Regions from separate parts of the Ectobacillus sp. OTK genome, predicted to be linked through region 3. Evidence: predicted binding sites of a transcription regulator. Region 3 holds the regulator's gene; each other region holds the start of a gene.
The links. The regulator CtsR, encoded in region 3, represses protease genes until heat stress. The targets are predictions, from matches to a motif close to ATGGTCAATAAAGGTCAAACA.
Positions count from the first base shown of each region.

Region 1: the regulator CtsR is predicted to act here: its motif matches at 1,752-1,772, upstream of AC6HZ4_RS12590 (ATP-dependent Clp protease ATP-binding subunit).
Region 2: the regulator CtsR is predicted to act here: its motif matches at 3,381-3,401, upstream of clpB (ATP-dependent chaperone ClpB).

Region 1 covers NZ_AP048547.1:2,550,160-2,556,558, reverse strand. Annotated here, with positions in the region: gene AC6HZ4_RS12590 (ATP-dependent Clp protease ATP-binding subunit) at 1-1,701, opposite strand, end outside; gene AC6HZ4_RS12585 (small acid-soluble spore protein H) at 1,919-2,098, opposite strand; partial or broken gene AC6HZ4_RS12580 (4-hydroxyphenylacetate 3-hydroxylase C-terminal domain-containing protein) at 2,301-2,660, shown strand; gene AC6HZ4_RS12575 (Lrp/AsnC family transcriptional regulator) at 3,016-3,474, shown strand; gene sdaAA (L-serine ammonia-lyase, iron-sulfur-dependent, subunit alpha) at 3,517-4,401, shown strand; gene sdaAB (L-serine ammonia-lyase, iron-sulfur-dependent subunit beta) at 4,408-5,076, shown strand; gene AC6HZ4_RS12560 (glycoside hydrolase family 1 protein) at 5,298-6,399, opposite strand, start outside.
Region 2 covers NZ_AP048547.1:1,219,218-1,225,616, reverse strand. Annotated here, with positions in the region: gene AC6HZ4_RS06030 (lipase family protein) at 1-240, opposite strand, end outside; gene AC6HZ4_RS06025 (YjzD family protein) at 406-591, shown strand; gene clpB (ATP-dependent chaperone ClpB) at 765-3,365, opposite strand; gene AC6HZ4_RS06015 (YjzC family protein) at 3,615-3,797, opposite strand; gene AC6HZ4_RS06010 (Cof-type HAD-IIB family hydrolase) at 4,231-5,040, shown strand; gene AC6HZ4_RS06005 (competence protein) at 5,137-5,283, shown strand; gene AC6HZ4_RS06000 (DUF3813 domain-containing protein) at 5,286-5,477, shown strand; gene AC6HZ4_RS05995 (YitT family protein) at 5,560-6,399, opposite strand, start outside.
Region 3 covers NZ_AP048547.1:103,813-110,211, forward strand. Annotated here, with positions in the region: rRNA gene AC6HZ4_RS00545 (23S ribosomal RNA) at 1-1,804, shown strand, start outside; rRNA gene rrf (5S ribosomal RNA) at 1,863-1,978, shown strand; gene AC6HZ4_RS00555 (CtsR family transcriptional regulator) at 2,450-2,911, shown strand; gene mcsA (protein-arginine kinase activator protein McsA) at 2,938-3,486, shown strand; gene mcsB (protein-arginine kinase McsB) at 3,491-4,567, shown strand; gene clpC (ATP-dependent protease ATP-binding subunit ClpC) at 4,581-6,399, shown strand, end outside.

The DNA of each region.
Region 1 (6,399 bases), 2.4 Mb from region 3:
ACCTGCATTGCTTGTCATAATAATGATTGTGTCCTTAAAGCTGACCGTACGGCCCTGACTGTCTGTCAAACGACCGTCTTCTAGTATCTGCAGGAACATATGCTGTACATCTGGGTGTGCTTTTTCAATCTCATCAAGCAGAATAAGACTATACGGCTTTCTTCTGATCATCTCAGTCAACTGGCCTGCCTCCTCATGACCAACATAGCCTGGAGGAGAACCAATTAGCTTGGATACAGAATGCTTCTCCATATACTCACTCATATCAAGACGAATCATCGCTTCTCGATCTCCAAATACTTCCTCTGCCAGTGTTTTAGCAAGCTCTGTTTTTCCGACTCCCGTCGGTCCTACAAACAGGAAGGATGCTGTCGGTCTTGTTTTAGATTTCAGACCAACTCTGCCGCGGCGTACAGCCTTCGCAACCTTCTCGACAGCTTGCTCCTGCCCGATTACTCGTTCTGTCAGACGCTGCTGTAAATTCTGCAGCTTCTGTTGTTCCTGCTGCTGCAGCTTGCTTACAGGAATACCGGTTTTTTCTTCAATAATACGTTCAATATCCTGTACTGTTACAATTGCTTCAGGTTGCTCTGTTGCTTGTAATCTCTCAAGCAAACTCTTTTCCTCATCGCGAAGCTGAGCTGCTTTTTCATACTCTTCTTTCTCTGTCGCTTTCGCTTTTTCTGCACGAATACGATTTAACTCAAGCTCAAGACTTGCTGACTCCTGATTGCCTCCGCGCAGATTTACTTTTGAACCCGCTTCATCCAGCAAGTCAATCGCCTTATCCGGCAAATAACGATCCTGAATATAGCGATTGGAGAGCGTCACGCATGCTCGGATAACCTCATCCGGAATCTGAACTTGATGATAACGTTCATACTGGCCTTTCAAGCCCGTTAAAATCGAAACAGCCTCTTCTACAGAAGGCTCATTTACCATAACAGGCTGGAAGCGTCGCTCTAATGCTGCATCCTTTTCAATAATACGATACTCCTTTAAAGTCGTTGCGCCAATAATTTGGAGCTCACCGCGCGCCAATGCCGGTTTTAAAATATTCCCTGCATCCATAGAGCCCTGCGCAGAGCCCGCACCTACAATTGTATGAATTTCATCAATAAACAAAATAATGTTATGATTTTGCTGCAGTTCTTCGATCAACTGCTTCATACGTTGCTCGAATTGCCCGCGAATCCCTGTGTCAGACACTAAGGAAGCGACATCGAGTACGTAAATTTCCTTGTTCAATAATTTAGCTGGAACCTTTCCTTCGACAATGCGAAGTGCCAATCCCTCTGCAATCGCAGTTTTACCTACACCTGGTTCACCAATTAACACAGGATTATTTTTATTTCTTCGATTCAAGATCTCAATGACTCGATCAATTTCCTTCTCTCGGCCAATAACAGGATCAATACGGCCATTCTTTGCTGCATCGCTTAAATTACGTGCGATTTGCCCAAGCAAACTATTTTCCTTTACCACCTGTCGCTTTTCTGCTCCAGCGTTTGGCATTCCCTTTGGTGCTCCTCCTTCAAATAAATTAAAGAATCCACCAAATGGAGACCCTCCCATTACAAATGCATTCTGTCTTTCCTTTTCATAGCAAGCATGACAGAGATGCTTTTCGCTTTTTTGACCATTTACGCGAATATTCAATAGTACAGTAGCCATCTGTTGGCCGCATGCTTGACATTTCATATCACGCCACTCCTTTTCAATATATATTTATTTATAAAAAATCAGATTTGACTTTGACTTTCTTTGACCTTTGACGTACTTTTATTGTAATGATTTTATAATAATTATCAACTGGTATTTTCTACATATAAAAAGCCTCCTTTTTAGGGAGACTTACGTTTATTGTTACGAAAATGGGATGTACAGTCCCAATAGGAAGGGACTATACACTCCATTTTTAATACTCCACTAGGTATTCTAACAAAACATTTTGTTTCTTCTCTGGCTGATCAAGAGGGTAAATCGTAGCAGTTCCATTTTGCTCATCTACCTTCTCAATATAGATTTGATGACCATCAAATGTTACATTTGCCATGACTGGTGAAGCTGCAATTTCTTTCGCGCGTTGCTTATCCATGTGATTTTCCTCCCTATGATTCAGTAACTGTTATATTATTTTCACAACATGGTCTTGATATTCTCGTTTGCGAGGGAAATATTTCAGAAACAATTTCTCGTTAAAATTTAGCTAAAAAAATCATAGTGATTAGAATATCCGATTGAAACATACCGAAAACTAACCTCATCACAAGGGGGCAGTAGATAAATATGGAACTTTTATTCCGGAGTTTAGTTATATTGAAACAGCTAGAAATCTTGGTTCTAAATATTATCCTCGTGCGATAGAAATACTACAGCTAATAGGAGCAGGCGGATTTATTCAATTGCCTTCAAGTGTCCATGATTTCGAAGGTCCACTTTCACCTCTTTTAAAAGAGTATTTTAAGGGAGCAGGAGTAAATGCTGAAAAAAGAACAAAACTTTTTAAACTTGCGTGGGATTTAATAGGAAGTCCATTAGGCTCCCGACATGAATTATATGAACGATTTTATGCAGGAGACCCCATTCGAAATTTAGCAAATCAATATATAACTTTTGACAAAACAAGATTTAAAAAGATGGTGGAAAAGTATATTTAAATACACATTCGTAGACAATTCAACATATATTCCCTTGAAAAAAGGGGCTGACTCAAAAGGTTGCAGTTTAACAACCTTTTTTGAGAGCAGTCTCCTTTTTAGTCATATTTTGGATATAACTAGATGGTTCTTAGTGGGATTTCCGGCTTTTAGGGTGCCAGATTTCTTATATTCTTGTTTGTGTTGCCCGCTTTTTTAAAGTGTCAGGTTTCTTATCAGAGCATTTACATCTATTATTCTAAATAATCCGATTTAAAAAACGAAAATTTATTTCAAAAACAAAGCATTATACCTTATTGAATTTTATAAAAAAGGAATTATAATAAAAATAATTACATAACAAAGGAGATTTAACGTGGATTCCTTAGATTACAAAATTCTAAATCTTTTAATGTCCAATGGTCGGGCGACTTGGGCTGACTTGGCGGCGAATTTAGGAATGTCCGGTCCCGCTATCGCTGACCGGGTCCGTCGGCTGGAAGAACAAGGTGTTATTAATGGCTATACCGCCATTCTCAATTCGGAATCAGTGGGGTATGAAATGACTGCATTTATCTCCATCTCCATAGACCGATTAGAACATCGTGAATTATTTTTAAAACGAGTATCTGAAATCCCTGAAGTACAAGAGTGTCATCATGTCGCGGGGGAAGATGATTATCTAATGAAGGTTCGCTGTCGGGGAACAAAAGATTTGGATCGAATTATTAGTCAAGAATTACGAAAATTACCAGGTGTCTTGAAAACACGGACAACGATTGTACTTAATTCTTATAAAGACACGCAAAGAATTCCATTACCCACTGAAGAATAATTCATATTTCCAATTCCCATATAGAAAGGATTTGCATAGCATATGGCTTTTACACATTTGCACGAGCTTATTAAACTAGCTGAAAATCAGAACATGTCCATCGGAAGATTGATGTTAGAGATTGAAATCGAGCAGACTGGACGTTCCAAGCTTGAAATTCTCAACCAAATGGAACAACAATTTGAAGTTATGGTAGAGGCTGTGCGGAAGGGAATTCAGGAACCCGTGATGTCCCGTAGTGGTATCACAGGCGGAGATGCCTATCGGGTGTATGAATATATCAAGCAAGGAAATACATTTATCCATCCTCAAACGCTGCATACGATGGCCTATGCCCTCTCCGTTTCGGAAGTCAATGCAGGGATGGGACGCATTGTCGCAACGCCCACAGCAGGGTCAGCTGGAATATTGCCTGCAGTATTGGTATATGCGTTGGATACTGGACGTTACTCTCGAGATGCGATTATTTTAGCTATGATGACATCGGCCGCACTTGGTCTCGTAATTGCTAATTCTGCTTCCATTTCCGGAGCTGCAGGGGGATGCCAAGCTGAGGTCGGTTCCGCAACCGCCATGGCAGCGGGAGCATTAGTAGAACTCGGCGGCGGCACAGCAGAGCAAGTAGGACATGCTGTAGGATTGGCTTTAAAAAACTCCTTGGGGTTAGTATGCGATCCAGTTGGCGGCCTTGTAGAGGTTCCTTGTATCATTCGCAACGGCTTACACGCGATCACCGCTATGGCAGCCGCAGATATGGCATTAGCTGGGGTAAAAAGTATTATCCCTCCGGATGAAGTAATCCAGGTCATGCATGAAGTGGGTACAGAAATGCCGGCATCTCTTCGCGAAACAGGGATCGGCGGTCTTGCCGGAACACCTACGGGGCAAGCGCTGAGAGAAAAGATTTTTAACAAAAACGGGGGGTGATTCTCTTTGAAATATAGAAGTGCTTTTGAGATTATCGGCCCCATCATGGTGGGACCGTCTAGTTCCCATACAGCAGGAGCTGTTCGCATAGGAAACATCGCCCGACAGATCCTAGATGAACATCCGACAAAAGTGAATTTTCAACTTATGGGCTCCTTTGCCGAAACGTATCAAGGTCATGGTACAGACTTGGCTTTATTAGCAGGGATTTTAGGGATGACCACGGCTAGTAACGACATTCCTATATCCGATCAGATTGCGTCCAAAATGGGTGTCGACTATGTCTTTACGAAGGCAAATGCCGGGATGCATCATCCTAATACTGTTTTAATTGAGGCCAATGGGCCTACTCGCTCAGTAAAGTTACTTGCCAGCTCTTTAGGTGGAGGAAAGGCAGAGGTTCAAGAACTCTATGATCTTCCTGTAAAATTTACAGGAGAAAAGCCGACGTTAATTCTTTACCATACAGATCAAAAAGGTTTCTTAGCGGAGATATCCCATATTCTCAGGACACAGGGATATAATATCGCACGATTGACCTTGGAAAGATGGAAAAAAGGCGGATCCGCGATTACGATTTGTGAAGTCGACGAAATCATACGAGATGAGATCATTCAATCGATGAAGGCATCTATCCCCTTTTTAAAGGATATTCGATTAGTTCAAACTATTTAGGTCGACTCGCTTATAATGAATGTAATTTGCTGATCCGTATGCCAGTGATGCAAAAAGTGAAAATCCGAAACTGAGGAATTATAAGCGAATACTCCATACGTGTCGGATTGACATAACACTACATTCGAGGAAGTGGACATTTCCTCTAAATACAGAAGGCGGCAAGGGTTTCCCGCCCTTGCCGCCTTCTGATTGATTGCCTCGTTTATAAGAATGATGAATTATAGCTCTTCTCCATTCGTTGCAATCACATTTTTATACCAGAAAAAAGACTTTTTCTTCTTGCGTTCCAACGTACCGCTGCCATCATCATGCTTATCAACGTAGATAAAGCCATAACGCTTAGAGAACTCACCTGTTGACATACTTACCAAGTCAATACATCCCCAACTTGTATATCCCATTAGTTCCACACCATCTTCAATAGCCTCACGCATTGCCTTGATGTGATCACGCAAATAATCAATGCGATAGTCGTCGTTAATCGTTCCATCTTCTTCAACTGTATCAATTGCCCCTAAGCCATTTTCCACAACAAAGAGCGGAATGCGGTACCTATCGTACAGCTCGTTCAAAGAAATGCGCAAGCCCATTGGATCGATTTCCCATCCCCAGTCACTCGCCTTCAAAAATGGATTTCTTACACCAGATAGAATATTTCCTTGTGCCGCTTCTTCTGCTGTTTTCACCTTTTTCTCTGTTCGTGACATGTAATAGCTGAAGCCAATATAGTCTACCGTATTTTCTTTGATTAACTCTAAATCCCCTTCTTGTATTTCCAGCTCAATATTGTGCTCCTTGAAATAGCGCTTGATAAAAGCTGGATACTCCCCGCGCACTTGGACATCAGCACAAAAATAATTAAACAGCTGTTGCTCCCTAAGAGCGTACATTACATTTTCAGGGTTGCAATCATAAGCATATACTGGTGCATAAAGAATCATACAGCCAATTTGAGCATCTGGCATCATTTCATGGCATAGCTTTACCGCAATGCTGCTTGCAACGAACTGATGGTGGTATGCTTGGAAAGTAGGCTGATATTTGTCTTCTTCTTTTTGAATTGCAAAACCAAGACCCATAATCGGGAAATGCAAGCCGCTATTAATTTCATTAAATGTCATCCAATATTTTACTTTTCCCTTATAGCGATTGAAAATAGCATTTACATACCGCTCAAAGAAGGTTACAACTTGACGGCTTCTCCAACCGCCGTATTCTGTAACTAGGTTTACCGGCATTTCATAGTGGGAAATCGTTACAACCGGTTCAATACCATATTTATGCAATTCATCAAAAACGCGGTCATAAAAAGCTAACCCA
Region 2 (6,399 bases), 1.1 Mb from region 3:
CGCTTTGTCATTCCCCCAATGCCGGCCGTACAGGTTGGAAGTAAACACAGTATATCCCTCAGCGCGCAGTTCCTCTAACAGATGCGCCTTCCCGACGTGCTGCATCCATAAACTTGTACCACTCTCAACAAAATGATTATAATCCCCCAGTATAAGCACTCCAAATCCATTCGGCTTTTCCGGCAGATGAATGACACACGGCTCTTGTTCTAGAAAAAAGAAACGTTCCCTGATCTCCATTGTTTTCCCGCCTTAAAATGCCATTATAAATGTCTCTTTTTTATAATGTATGTACGGAGGGAGAATTTGCCTTGCAAAAGGTGAAAAAATATTTTCTATTTTCCATATCAATTTGTGTTAGAATAAGAAGTGATTGAATGAAGAGCGAATAGGGGTGTGAAAAGAATGCGTTTACTTTGGACGTTTATTTGGTCGTTCCTGCTTGTTCAAATGATGAGCTACGTAATCAGCTCTATGACAGGCGGTACATATGACTTCGGACAAGCATCCATCATGTCTGTTGTCGTGGCTGTTTTTATTTTTGCGATTTCTGCAGTCCTCCCAAACGAGCCTGCCGGACAGCATCATTAATGCAGATAAAGAGGACTCGGCCTGTCGAGTCACCTTTGCCTTTAGACAGCAAGAAAAGCCTGTTTAGATGTATATTCGATACATCTGGACAGGCTTTTTTAACAGGTAAAAAAGTATAACTTTTTACGGAGAACTGTCTCCTGCAGGAGCAAGGCGGATCGTGCCCGCTTTTCTTATATAGTCTTTAATACAAGCTCTCCCAAGTGTTCATCGACGATAACCTTACTATGATCGTGAATATGACCCGCAATGAGCTCTCTCGCTAGCTTTGTTTCAATTTGACGCTGCATATACCGCTTTAGCGGTCGCGCTCCATACAACGGATCAAAGCCTGCTGCTGCGATAAACTCTTTCGCACCTTCTGTTAGCTGCAGTTCAATATCACGATCCGAAAGTCTTCTTTGCAATTCCGCGCTCATTTTATCAACAATTTTTGTCATTTCCTTCGTAGTGAGCGGCTTAAATAAAATGACTTCATCAATGCGGTTGACAAACTCTGGCCGGAAGTGATTGCGAAGCTGACTGAGCACCCGCTCTCTCGTCCCCTCGCCAATTGTGCCCTCTTCTCTTACATCCTCAAGCAGGATATGTGAACCAATATTCGATGTCATAATGATAACCGTATTTTTAAAATCGACTGTTCGTCCTTGTGAATCCGTAATGCGGCCATCATCAAGTACCTGCAGCAGCACATTAAATACTTCAGGATGCGCCTTTTCAATTTCATCAAGTAAAATGACGGAATACGGCTTGCGACGCACCGCCTCCGTTAGTTGTCCGCCTTCCTCATAACCGACGTACCCAGGAGGCGCTCCGATTAAACGGGAAACAGCATGCTTTTCCATATACTCAGACATGTCGATGCGAATCATCTGCTCTTCGCTGTCAAATAAGGCTTGCGCAAGCGTCTTTGCAAGCTCTGTTTTTCCGACGCCCGTCGGTCCCAGAAACAAAAATGAACCGATTGGCCGATTTGGATCTTGAATGCCGGCGCGGGCACGCAGCACCGCATCAGAAACGAGCTGCACAGCCTCCTCCTGTCCAATAACACGCTCCGCCAAAATATTTGTAAGACGCAGCAGCTTTTCTCGTTCCCCTTCTACAAGCTTCGTAACCGGAATGCCTGTCCAGCGTGAGACAATAGCTGCGATTTCCTCTTCTGTCACTTCCTCGCGCAGCAAGCGGTTTTCCTGTTTGTTTTCCGTCTCCTCTGCTTCCTTTAAAGCGCGCTCTAGAGCTGGAATACGACCGTGCCGAAGCTCAGCAGCCTTATTTAAATCGTAGCTTCCTTCCGCCTCCTCAAGCTCGTGGCGCAGCCGTTCTAATTGTTCGCGCAGGCTGCGAACACGCTGAATTTCATCCTTTTCCTGCTGCCACTGCGCACGCATGACGGTTGCCCGTTCTTTTAAATCAGCCAGCTCTCTCCGTAATACCTCCAAACGCTCCTTGCTTCGTTCATCCGTTTCCTTTAACAGTGCCGCCTCTTCAATTTCAAGCTGCATCATCCGCCGCGTTACTTCATCTAGCTCAGTTGGAAGCGAATCGATTTCCGTTCGAATAGTCGCACACGCTTCGTCTACTAAATCAATTGCTTTATCCGGTAAAAAACGATCGGAAATATAGCGATCAGACAATACAGCGGCGGCAACAAGCGCACGGTCATGAATATTCACACCATGATGGATTTCAAACCTCTCCTTTAACCCGCGCAAAATCGAAATGGTATCCGTCACAGTCGGCTCTTCTACAAGCACCTGTTGAAAACGACGCTCTAGTGCTGGATCCTTCTCAATATATTTTCGATATTCATCAAGCGTTGTCGCACCGATGCAGTGCAGCTCGCCTCGAGCCAACATTGGCTTTAGCATATTGCCCGCATCCATTGCTCCATCCGCCTTGCCTGCCCCAACAATTGTATGCAGTTCATCAATAAATAACAAAATGCGTCCTTCGCTTTTCTTAACCTCATTTAGTACCGCCTGCAGACGTTCCTCGAATTCGCCGCGAAACTTTGCGCCTGCCACAAGAGCACTCATATCAAGTGCGAAAACAATTTTGTCCTTCAGTCCTTCCGGTACATCTTTACGCACAATACGCTGTGCCAACCCTTCCGCAATTGCCGTTTTTCCGACTCCCGGCTCTCCAATCAAGACAGGGTTATTTTTCGTTTTGCGTGATAAAATGCGAATCACGCGGCGAATTTCACTATCTCGTCCAATCACCGGGTCCATTTTACCAAGACGTGCCTCTGCCACGAGATCACGTCCATACTTTTCCAAAGCCTCATATGTCGCTTCCGGATTTTGGCTTGTCACGCGTTGATTCCCCCTTATATCCATAAGTGCGCGCAGCAATGTCTCGCGCTTCAATTGAAATCTTGCGAAAAGCTGTCCAATCGCAGTCGATGCCTTTTCATCGCTCATCACAAGCAAGGTATGCTCTACAGACATATAATCATCTCGCAGCCGCTTTACTTCCTCCTCCGCACGCACAAACAGCTGCTGAAGCCCTTGTGTAATATATACCTTTCCAGCTTCTGCCCCGCTTCCTGTCACGCGAGGCTTTCGTTCTAAGAGCTGCTGCACTTCTCCTCGGAATTGTTCTGCAGAAATACCCAACTTCTGCAGAACCCTTCCGGCTAACCCCTCCTCCTGCTCCAGCAGCGCTGCGAGCAGATGAACTACATCTATTTCCTGATGGGAACGTTCAACTGCAATGGATTGTGCCCGCATAACAGCTTCCTGCATTTTTTGCGTCATTTTATTCAAGTCCATTCCTATCCCCTCACTTCTTTGACTTATTTTGACCTTTGTTTTTATTATATGAAAAATCCTCGATTTTATCAAAAAATAGACGGCCCCCCTTCCTTCAACCAAAGGAAGTCCCTTTAAGGAAAAACGAAGCTGCGTGACGGGAGAGCTCAAAAAGCAAAAGCAAATGGCTTAAACAGAGATTTATAATGTTTTTATGTATATTTCAAAAAAACCATCTCCCGGATGGAAGATGGTTTTTTTTGTAAAGTGTTAGCGTGTTTTAGGCATATATGTCCATTGACGGCCATCATTGGTATTTTCCGGAAAACGATCCCCGGCTTTCAGCCTGATCTTCCTCGGATCCTGAACGCCGCTCCCTGTTTCCCCGACTTCAATGTATATTCCGTTATTTGGCGCTTTTTGCCCCGCGCGAAAACGGTGACTTTGACCCATGATGCATTGCTCCTTTCAAAAAAGAAGTCATTACACCACTATTGTACCCGAAGACAGGAGTTTCTCTCTGTTATGTTTAGGAAATGAACTGCTCGCTAACTCTCCTTTCCCGCAAGGTTCCGTAACGCACTTGAAATGGAGGTCTTCTGTTAAAAATGATAAAGGCCTTCATACAAAAATGATTTACTGCATACATATAAAAAAAAGAACTGACCTCATCAGGTCAGCGCACAAAGGAGAGTTAAACAACTTATACGAGAAGATTACACTATCATTATACAAGCTTTTCTCTCATATTGTAATCCCTTTCACAATCTATACACAATTTTTTTAAAATTTCTATATAATTCTTGACGTCTGGAAAACGGTGGACAGGAAAAGAAGAAAAGGATTAAGATGGAAGTACACAACTACTTAATAAAAAGGTGAACGTATGCGAAACCAACATTTAATTGCAATCGATTTAGACGGTACATTATTGACAGATGATAAAAAAATTTCCGGGCGCAATAAAGCCGCCCTCCAAAAAGCTCGGGAACAAGGCCACCTTGTCGTTATTTCCACAGGCCGACCATATCGAGCAAGTAACCTGTATTATCAGGAACTGAAGCTAGACACCCCAATCGTCAATTTTAACGGTGCCTACATCCATCATCCTCTAAATCCTTCATGGGGTACATACCATTCACCTCTTGAGCTTTCAACAGCTCGGGAAATTGTACAAGCATGTGCATCATTTGGCGTTAAAAACATGTATGCTGAGGTCATAGATGATGTATATACACACTATATCGATGAAGGCATGCAGCATATTTTCCAGTTTGGCTCCCCAAAGATATACACAGGAGATTTGCTTCATATTTTAGACGAGAGTCCAACATGCTTGCTGATCGATGCGAATGAACAAGAGGTGGAAAACATTCGAAAACATTTAACAGATGTTCACGCTGAGGTTATTGACCACCGCAGATGGGCAGCGCCTTGGCATATTATCGAAATCGTTCGAAGCGGACTGAATAAGGCGATTGGTTTAAAAAAGATAGCAGATTATTACAGCATCCGAGCAGAACATATTATCGCCTTTGGTGATGAAGACAATGACTTTGAAATGATTGAATTTGCCGGACATGGCGTTGCAATGGGCAATGCGATTCCACAGCTGAAGTCGCTGTCAAATCACGTGACGCTAACAAATGAAGAGGACGGTATTGCTGTCTTCTTGGAAGAATATTTGGGCTTGTAAGTCCTTTCCATTCATAGCCCTAAACGCAATGCACATACTATAAGGGACACAGCACGTGTCGCAGCTTTTCTGCTAATTCAAAAGGGGGAATAGACGATGGGTAAACGCAACAAGTCCAAACGTTTTATTCAGCAAGGTTCAGATACGGTTGCTAAACATGATGAACGATTCCCTTATCGGTCTACATTAGCCGAAGCAGAAGCTCAAAAAGAGCGGGCTAACTCAACTCTCGGAGGTGTGTAACAATGGGCAACCTATTGTTCCAGCAAGCGAGAGAAGCAGTATCCCTCGCCTTAAACACAACCGGCAGCGGACAGCATGAAATGGTGGAAAAAGCAAAAAATGCTTTAACCTCCGCTTACACGCACTCCTCCATTGCTGAAAAGGTACAGCTGCGCGAAATGCAGGAGCAGCTGCAAAGTATTTCCCAAACGTAACAAGAGGACCCGACTTTCGGGTCCTCTTTCCTTTTTGTCTTATTTCCTGCAGCAAGCAAAACAAGGCAAGGCCTCTTTTCTTTCAATCCTTCCGAAATAACCCTAGCACACTTTCCGTATGAACTACATTTGCAAACGCCTTTGGATCAACCTCATTAATAATACGCTCAATAGCATACAGCTCATAACGCGTAATAACGATCATCAGCATTTCCTTTTGTTCATTCGTAAATGCCCCTGTCGCCGGCAATGTTGTAATGCCTCGTACAAGACAGGACTGAATCGCCTTGCGCAAAGCATCACCGTTTTTCGTAACAATAAACACAGTCACCTTCACATGGCGCGTATGGATCATGTCAATCACGCGGGACGATGCATACAGCCCTACAAGGGTATACAGCGCCTTTTCCCATCCGTACACTGCGCCTGCCGTCACAATAATAAGCGAGTTCAGCGTGAAAAAGTATGTTCCAAGCGGCCGTTCCTTCACACGTGACAGAACCATTACAATAATATCCATCCCGCCGGTCGAAGCTCCCCATTTCAGCGTTAGTCCAGAGCCAATCGCAATAATGACACCGCCGAATACAGCATTTAACATAATATCATGGGAGAGCGTGAGAACGGGGACTATCTCTAAAAACAATGTCATAAAGGCAATACTAACAAAGCTAAATAGCGTAAACGATTTCCCAATTCTCCTCCAGCCTAATATTACAATTGGAATATTGAACACAATATACAGTATACCTGTCGAAAGGACAATAGGCGTGAATTTGCCTACTATACTCGCTAGAAGCTGCGCTAAGCCAACAAAGCCGCTCGCATATACATTCGCCGGAATTAAAAATAAATTCATCCCAATTGCATTTAACAGCGCACCAAATATAATTACAAATGTTTTCTTGCCGATCTCAATGGA
Region 3 (6,399 bases):
CCACCATTTAAAGAGTGCGTAATAGCTCACTAGTCGAGTGACTCTGCGCCGAAAATGTACCGGGGCTAAACATACTACCGAAGCTGCGGATTGATACCTTTTGGTATCAGTGGTAGGGGAGCGTTCTAAGGGCGGTGAAGCCAGATCGGAAGGACTGGTGGAGCGCTTAGAAGTGAGAATGCCGGTATGAGTAGCGAAAGATAGGTGAGAATCCTATCCACCGAATGCCTAAGGTTTCCTGAGGAAGGCTCGTCCGCTCAGGGTTAGTCGGGACCTAAGCCGAGGCCGAAAGGCGTAGGCGATGGACAACAGGTTGATATTCCTGTACCACCTCTTTACCGTTTGAGCGATGGAGGGACGCAGAAAGATAGGGGATGCATGCCGCTGGTTGTGCATGTCTAAGCAGTTAGGCTGGTAAGCAGGCAAATCCGCTTACCGTAAAGGCTGAGCTGTGATGGGGAAGCCCTTTATGGGCGAACTCCCTGATTCTACGCTGCCAAGAAAAGCTTCTAGCGAGGTAAATGGTGCCCGTACCGCAAACCGACACAGGTAGGCGAGGAGAGAATCCTAAGGTGAGCGAGAGAACTCTGGTTAAGGAACTCGGCAAAATGACCCCGTAACTTCGGGAGAAGGGGTGCTCTTCGTAAGGAGAGCCGCAGTGAATAGGCCCAAGCGACTGTTTAGCAAAAACACAGGTCTCTGCGAAGCCGCAAGGCGAAGTATAGGGGCTGACACCTGCCCGGTGCTGGAAGGTTAAGAGGAGAGGTTAGCTCTAGGCGAAGCTTTGAATCGAAGCCCCAGTAAACGGCGGCCGTAACTATAACGGTCCTAAGGTAGCGAAATTCCTTGTCGGGTAAGTTCCGACCCGCACGAAAGGTGTAACGACTTGGGCACTGTCTCAACCAGAGACTCGGTGAAATTATAGTACCTGTGAAGATGCAGGTTACCCGCGACAGGACGGAAAGACCCCGTGGAGCTTTACTGTAGCCTGATATTGAATTTTGGTACAGCTTGTACAGAATAGGCGGGAGCCTGGGAAGCCGGAGCGCCAGCTTCGGTGGAGGCGCCTGTGGGATACCGCTCTGGCTGTATTGAAGTTCTAACCCGCGCCCCTCATCGGGGCGGGAGACAGTGTCAGGTGGGCAGTTTGACTGGGGCGGTCGCCTCCTAAAGTGTAACGGAGGCGCCCAAAGGTTCCCTCAGAATGGTTGGAAATCATTCGAAGAGTGTAAAGGCATAAGGGAGCTTGACTGCGAGACCTACAAGTCGAGCAGGGACGAAAGTCGGGCTTAGTGATCCGGTGGTTCCGCATGGAAGGGCCATCGCTCAACGGATAAAAGCTACCCCGGGGATAACAGGCTTATCTCCCCCAAGAGTCCACATCGACGGGGAGGTTTGGCACCTCGATGTCGGCTCATCGCATCCTGGGGCTGTAGTCGGTCCCAAGGGTTGGGCTGTTCGCCCATTAAAGCGGTACGCGAGCTGGGTTCAGAACGTCGTGAGACAGTTCGGTCCCTATCCGTCGCGGGCGCAGGAAATTTGAGAGGAGCTGTCCTTAGTACGAGAGGACCGGGATGGACGCACCGCTGGTGTACCAGTTGTTCTGCCAAGGGCATCGCTGGGTAGCTATGTGCGGACGGGATAAGTGCTGAAAGCATCTAAGCATGAAGCCCCCCTCAAGATGAGATTTCCCATAGCGTCAAGCTAGTAAGATCCCTGAAAGATGATCAGGTTGATAGGTCTGAGGTGTAAGCGTGGCGACACGTGCAGCTGACAGATACTAATCGATCGAGGGCTTAATCATAATTACACAGCACAGCATGTTATCTAGTTTTGAGGGAATATCCTTCAAACAAAATAGGTCTAGTGATGATGGCGAAGAGGCCACACCCGTTCCCATACCGAACACGGAAGTTAAGCTCTTCAGCGCCGATGGTAGTTGGGGGTTTCCCCCTGTGAGAGTAGGACGTCGCTAGGCAGGAAAAAAAGAACCGTTCTTTCTGGGCGGTTCTTTTTTGTTTTGGTTCTTTTCTAAACAATTGTTGCTGCTGGCCAGATGCAAAAGCAACAATCTATGCGAAAACAGTCTTTGTTTTTTAAAGGTGACAGACACACCACTTAAATATGCGTACTATAATAACTATATAAAGGTAATAAGAAGGATTGAGCAGTATAAGTGACTCATCCTTTTTATTTTGCCAAAGTATACGAATTTAGTTAATCGTACAATGAACATAATCTTTTTTAGAAAATAAAATGCAGTAATGGAATCACGAATATAGATTGTGTAAAGGTCATATTTAGAAAAAGTATGAAATATGATTTTCGGGCGATTAACGATATACCAATCTGGAAAGGATAGTGATGAAATGCAAAAGAGTTGCAAAATTTTAAAATACATATATAATTAAAGTCAAAGATAGTCAAAGTCAATAAAGGTGGAGGGTGAATGAGAAATATATCTGATATCATTGAACAGTACTTGAAGCAAATTATTGACTTAAGCGGAAACCAGGTTATTGAAATTAAAAGGAGTGAAATTGCTGACAAATTTGATTGTGTTCCTTCTCAAATTAACTATGTGATTAATACGCGATTTACGATAGAGAGAGGATTTATCGTAGAGAGCAAAAGAGGCGGAGGCGGCTATATTCGCATTATGAAGGTCAAACTTCATGATGAAGTGGATGTAATACAGCAAATGCTTCAACTTGTGAAGAATAGCATTTCACAGGTAAACTCCGAGAGTATTGTAGGCCGTCTTGCGGAAGAGGGGATCATTACCAACAGGGAGGCAAAGTTAATGTTAAGTGTTCTAGATCGCTCTGTTTTATTGACAGATCTACCTTATCGTGATGAACTTCGTGCCCGTATGCTAAAAGCAATGCTAACAGCTTTAAAATATAAGTAGTTCCTATTTAAAGGTGGGGATGCACTTTGATATGTCAAGAATGTAATATGAGGCCTGCTGCTTTACATTTCACAAAGATTGTAAACGGTCAAAAGAATGAGTTTCATATTTGTGAGCAATGTGCTCAGGAAAAAGGATACTCATCATTCTTTTCTTCATCAGCAACTAATTTTTCCTTTAGCAAACTTTTATCAGGGTTGTTAAATCATGATCAAACGTCTGCGGGAAAGCAAGCAACTGCGATCCCTAAAGAGGAAGTACTTTCGTGCAAACAATGCGGTATGACTTATCAAAAGTTTACAAAGCTTGGTCGTTTCGGATGTGCCGGGTGCTATGAGGCTTTTCTACCGCATGTGGAGCCAATTTTACGTCGTGTTCATAGCGGAAATACAGTGCATCAAGGAAAAATTCCGAAGCGTATGGGAGGAAATCTTCATTTAAGGAAGGAATTAGACGAGTTAAAGGTGAAATTACAACAGTATATCCACCAAGAAGAGTTCGAGAATGCAGCTATGGTACGCGATAAAATCCGAAATATTGAAAAGCAATTAAGTGAACATAGAAGGGAGGAGTAGTTCTATGTCACTCGATCGTATTATTAATGAGGCTATCAGCCCTTGGATGAGGGAAGATGGTCCGGATTCTGATATTGTGTTAAGCACCCGTATTCGTTTGGCAAGGAACTTAAAAAGCTATACGTTTCCGACCCTATTGTCAAATGAAGTTGCTTCGCAAATCATCCATATGTTTGAGAGCACCTTCTCGGGACAACATTTGGCGCACTTTGGAAGTCTTGAAATATTGAAGATGGAGAATATGCAGCCAATTGAACGTCGCGTGCTCATAGAAAAGCATTTAATTAGTCCGGATTTAGCAGAAAACTCCCAGATTGGGGCTTGCCTATTATCGGAAAATGAACAAATTAGCATTATGATTAATGAAGAAGACCATGTTCGCATACAATGTTTATTTCCTGGCTTTCAGTTATCAGAGGCACTGGATGTTGCGAATCGCGTAGATGATTGGCTTGAGCAGCATATAGAGTATGCATTCGATGAAAAGAGAGGATATTTAACAAGCTGTCCTACTAATGTAGGGACTGGACTTCGTGCTTCTGTCATGATGCATTTGCCAGCATTAATCCTAACGCAGCAAATGAACCGAATTATTCCTGCCATTAATCAACTAGGTTTAGTTGTGCGTGGTATTTATGGAGAAGGAAGCGAAGCGTTAGGGAATATATTCCAAATCTCTAATCAGATTACACTAGGTAAATCAGAGCAAGACATTGTTGAGGATTTAAAAGGTGTAGTGCAGCAGCTTGTCCAACAGGAACGCAGTGCGAGAGAATATCTTGTTAAAACGTGGGGTATTCAGCTTGAGGATAAAGTCTATCGTTCCTACGGTATACTCTCTCATAGTCGTTTGATTGAATCAGGAGAAGCGGCAAACTGCCTTTCTTATGTTCGTCTTGGAATTGACCTAGGGTACATTGAAAATCTTTCCCGAAATATTTTGACGGAATTAATGATTTTAATGCAGCCTGGTATTTTACAACAATATACAGGAGGTCCTCTCCATCCTGAGGAACGTGACTTTCGCAGGGCCGCACTTATTCGGGAAAGGCTGCTGCTCGAGCAAAATAAAGATAAGTAGGAGGCTGATTCGTATGATGTTTGGAAGATTTACAGAGCGCGCGCAAAAAGTGCTGGCATTATCTCAAGAGGAAGCAATTCGTATCGGTCATAATAATATTGGCACTGAGCATATTCTTCTCGGTCTTGTGAGAGAAGGAGAAGGAATCGCTGCAAAAGCGTTAATTGCATTAGGGCTGAGTCCCGAGAAAATTCAAAAGGAAGTAGAGGCTTTAATCGGGAGAGGAACAGAAGTAGCGCAAACAGTTCATTACACACCGCGTGCTAAAAAGGTAATAGAGCTTTCTATGGATGAGGCACGTAAGCTTGGACATTCATACGTAGGTACAGAGCATATTTTGCTTGGCTTAATTCGTGAAGGAGAAGGAGTAGCGGCGAGAGTCCTTAATAATCTTGGAGTCAGCTTAAATAAAGCAAGACAGCAGGTGCTTCAGCTTCTTGGAAGCAACGAATCATCGTCCGGTCATCAAGGAGGAGCAGCTGCTAATGCTAATACTCCGACACTTGATAGTCTAGCTCGTGATTTAACCGCGATCGCTCGTGAAGGCCGCTTGGATCCTGTTATCGGCCGCAGCAAGGAAATTCAGCGTGTAATTGAGGTATTAAGCCGCAGAACAAAAAATAATCCAGTTCTAATTGGTGAGCCAGGTGTTGGTAAAACTGCAATTGCGGAAGGATTAGCTCAACAAATTATAAACAATGAAGTGCCGGAGACATTGCGTGATAAACGTGTTATGACACTTGACATGGGGACAGTGGTTGCTGGAACGAAATACCGCGGTGAGTTTGAAGATCGTCTGAAGAAGGTAATGGATGAGATTCGTCAGGCGGCAAATATCATCCTATTTATTGATGAATTGCATACACTGATCGGTGCAGGAGGAGCAGAAGGTGCTATTGATGCCTCTAATATTTTAAAACCATCCTTAGCACGTGGTGAACTACAATGTATTGGTGCAACAACACTTGATGAGTACCGCAAATATATTGAAAAAGATGCTGCGCTAGAGCGCCGTTTTCAGCCGATTCAAGTAGATGAGCCAAGTACTGAAGAGTCTATCCAAATCTTAAAAGGTTTGCGTGATCGTTATGAAGCACATCACCGAGTATCTATTACAGATGATGCAATTGAGGCAGCTGTTAAGTTCTCGGATCGTTATATTACAGATCGTTTCTTACCAGATAAAGCAATTGACCTAATTGATGAGGCAGCATCTAAGGTTCGTTTACGCTCTTACACTGCTCCTCCAAATCTAAAAGAGCTTGAGCAAAAGCTTGAGGAAGTAAGAAAAGAGAAAGATGCTGCAGTACAAAGCCAGGAATTTGAGAAGGCAGCATCCTTGCGTGATACGGAGCAGCGTCTGCGTGAGCAGCTAGAGGATACAAAACGTCAGTGGAAGGAAAAGCAAGGTAAGGAAAACTCGGAAGTAACTGTAGAGGATATTGCAAATGTTGTATCTACATGGACTCGTATTCCTGTTTCCAAGCTTGCTCAGACAGAAACTGAGAAACTATTGAACCTAGAAAACATTCTTCATGATCGTTTAATTGGTCAAGAAGAAGCGGTCGTTGCAGTTGCAAAAGCAGTGCGCCGTGCAAGAGCAGGTTTAAAAGATCCGAAGCGTCCAATCGGCTCCTTTATTTTCCTTGGACCGACTGGTGTTGGTAAAACAGAGCTTGCCCGTGCTTTAGCAGAGTCTATGTTTGGTGACGAAGATGCAATGATTCGCATTGATATGTCCGAGTATATGGAAAAACATTCTACTTCTCGTCTTGTTGGTTCTCCTCCGGGTTATGTTGGGTATGAGGAAGGCGGTCAGCTCACGGAGAAGG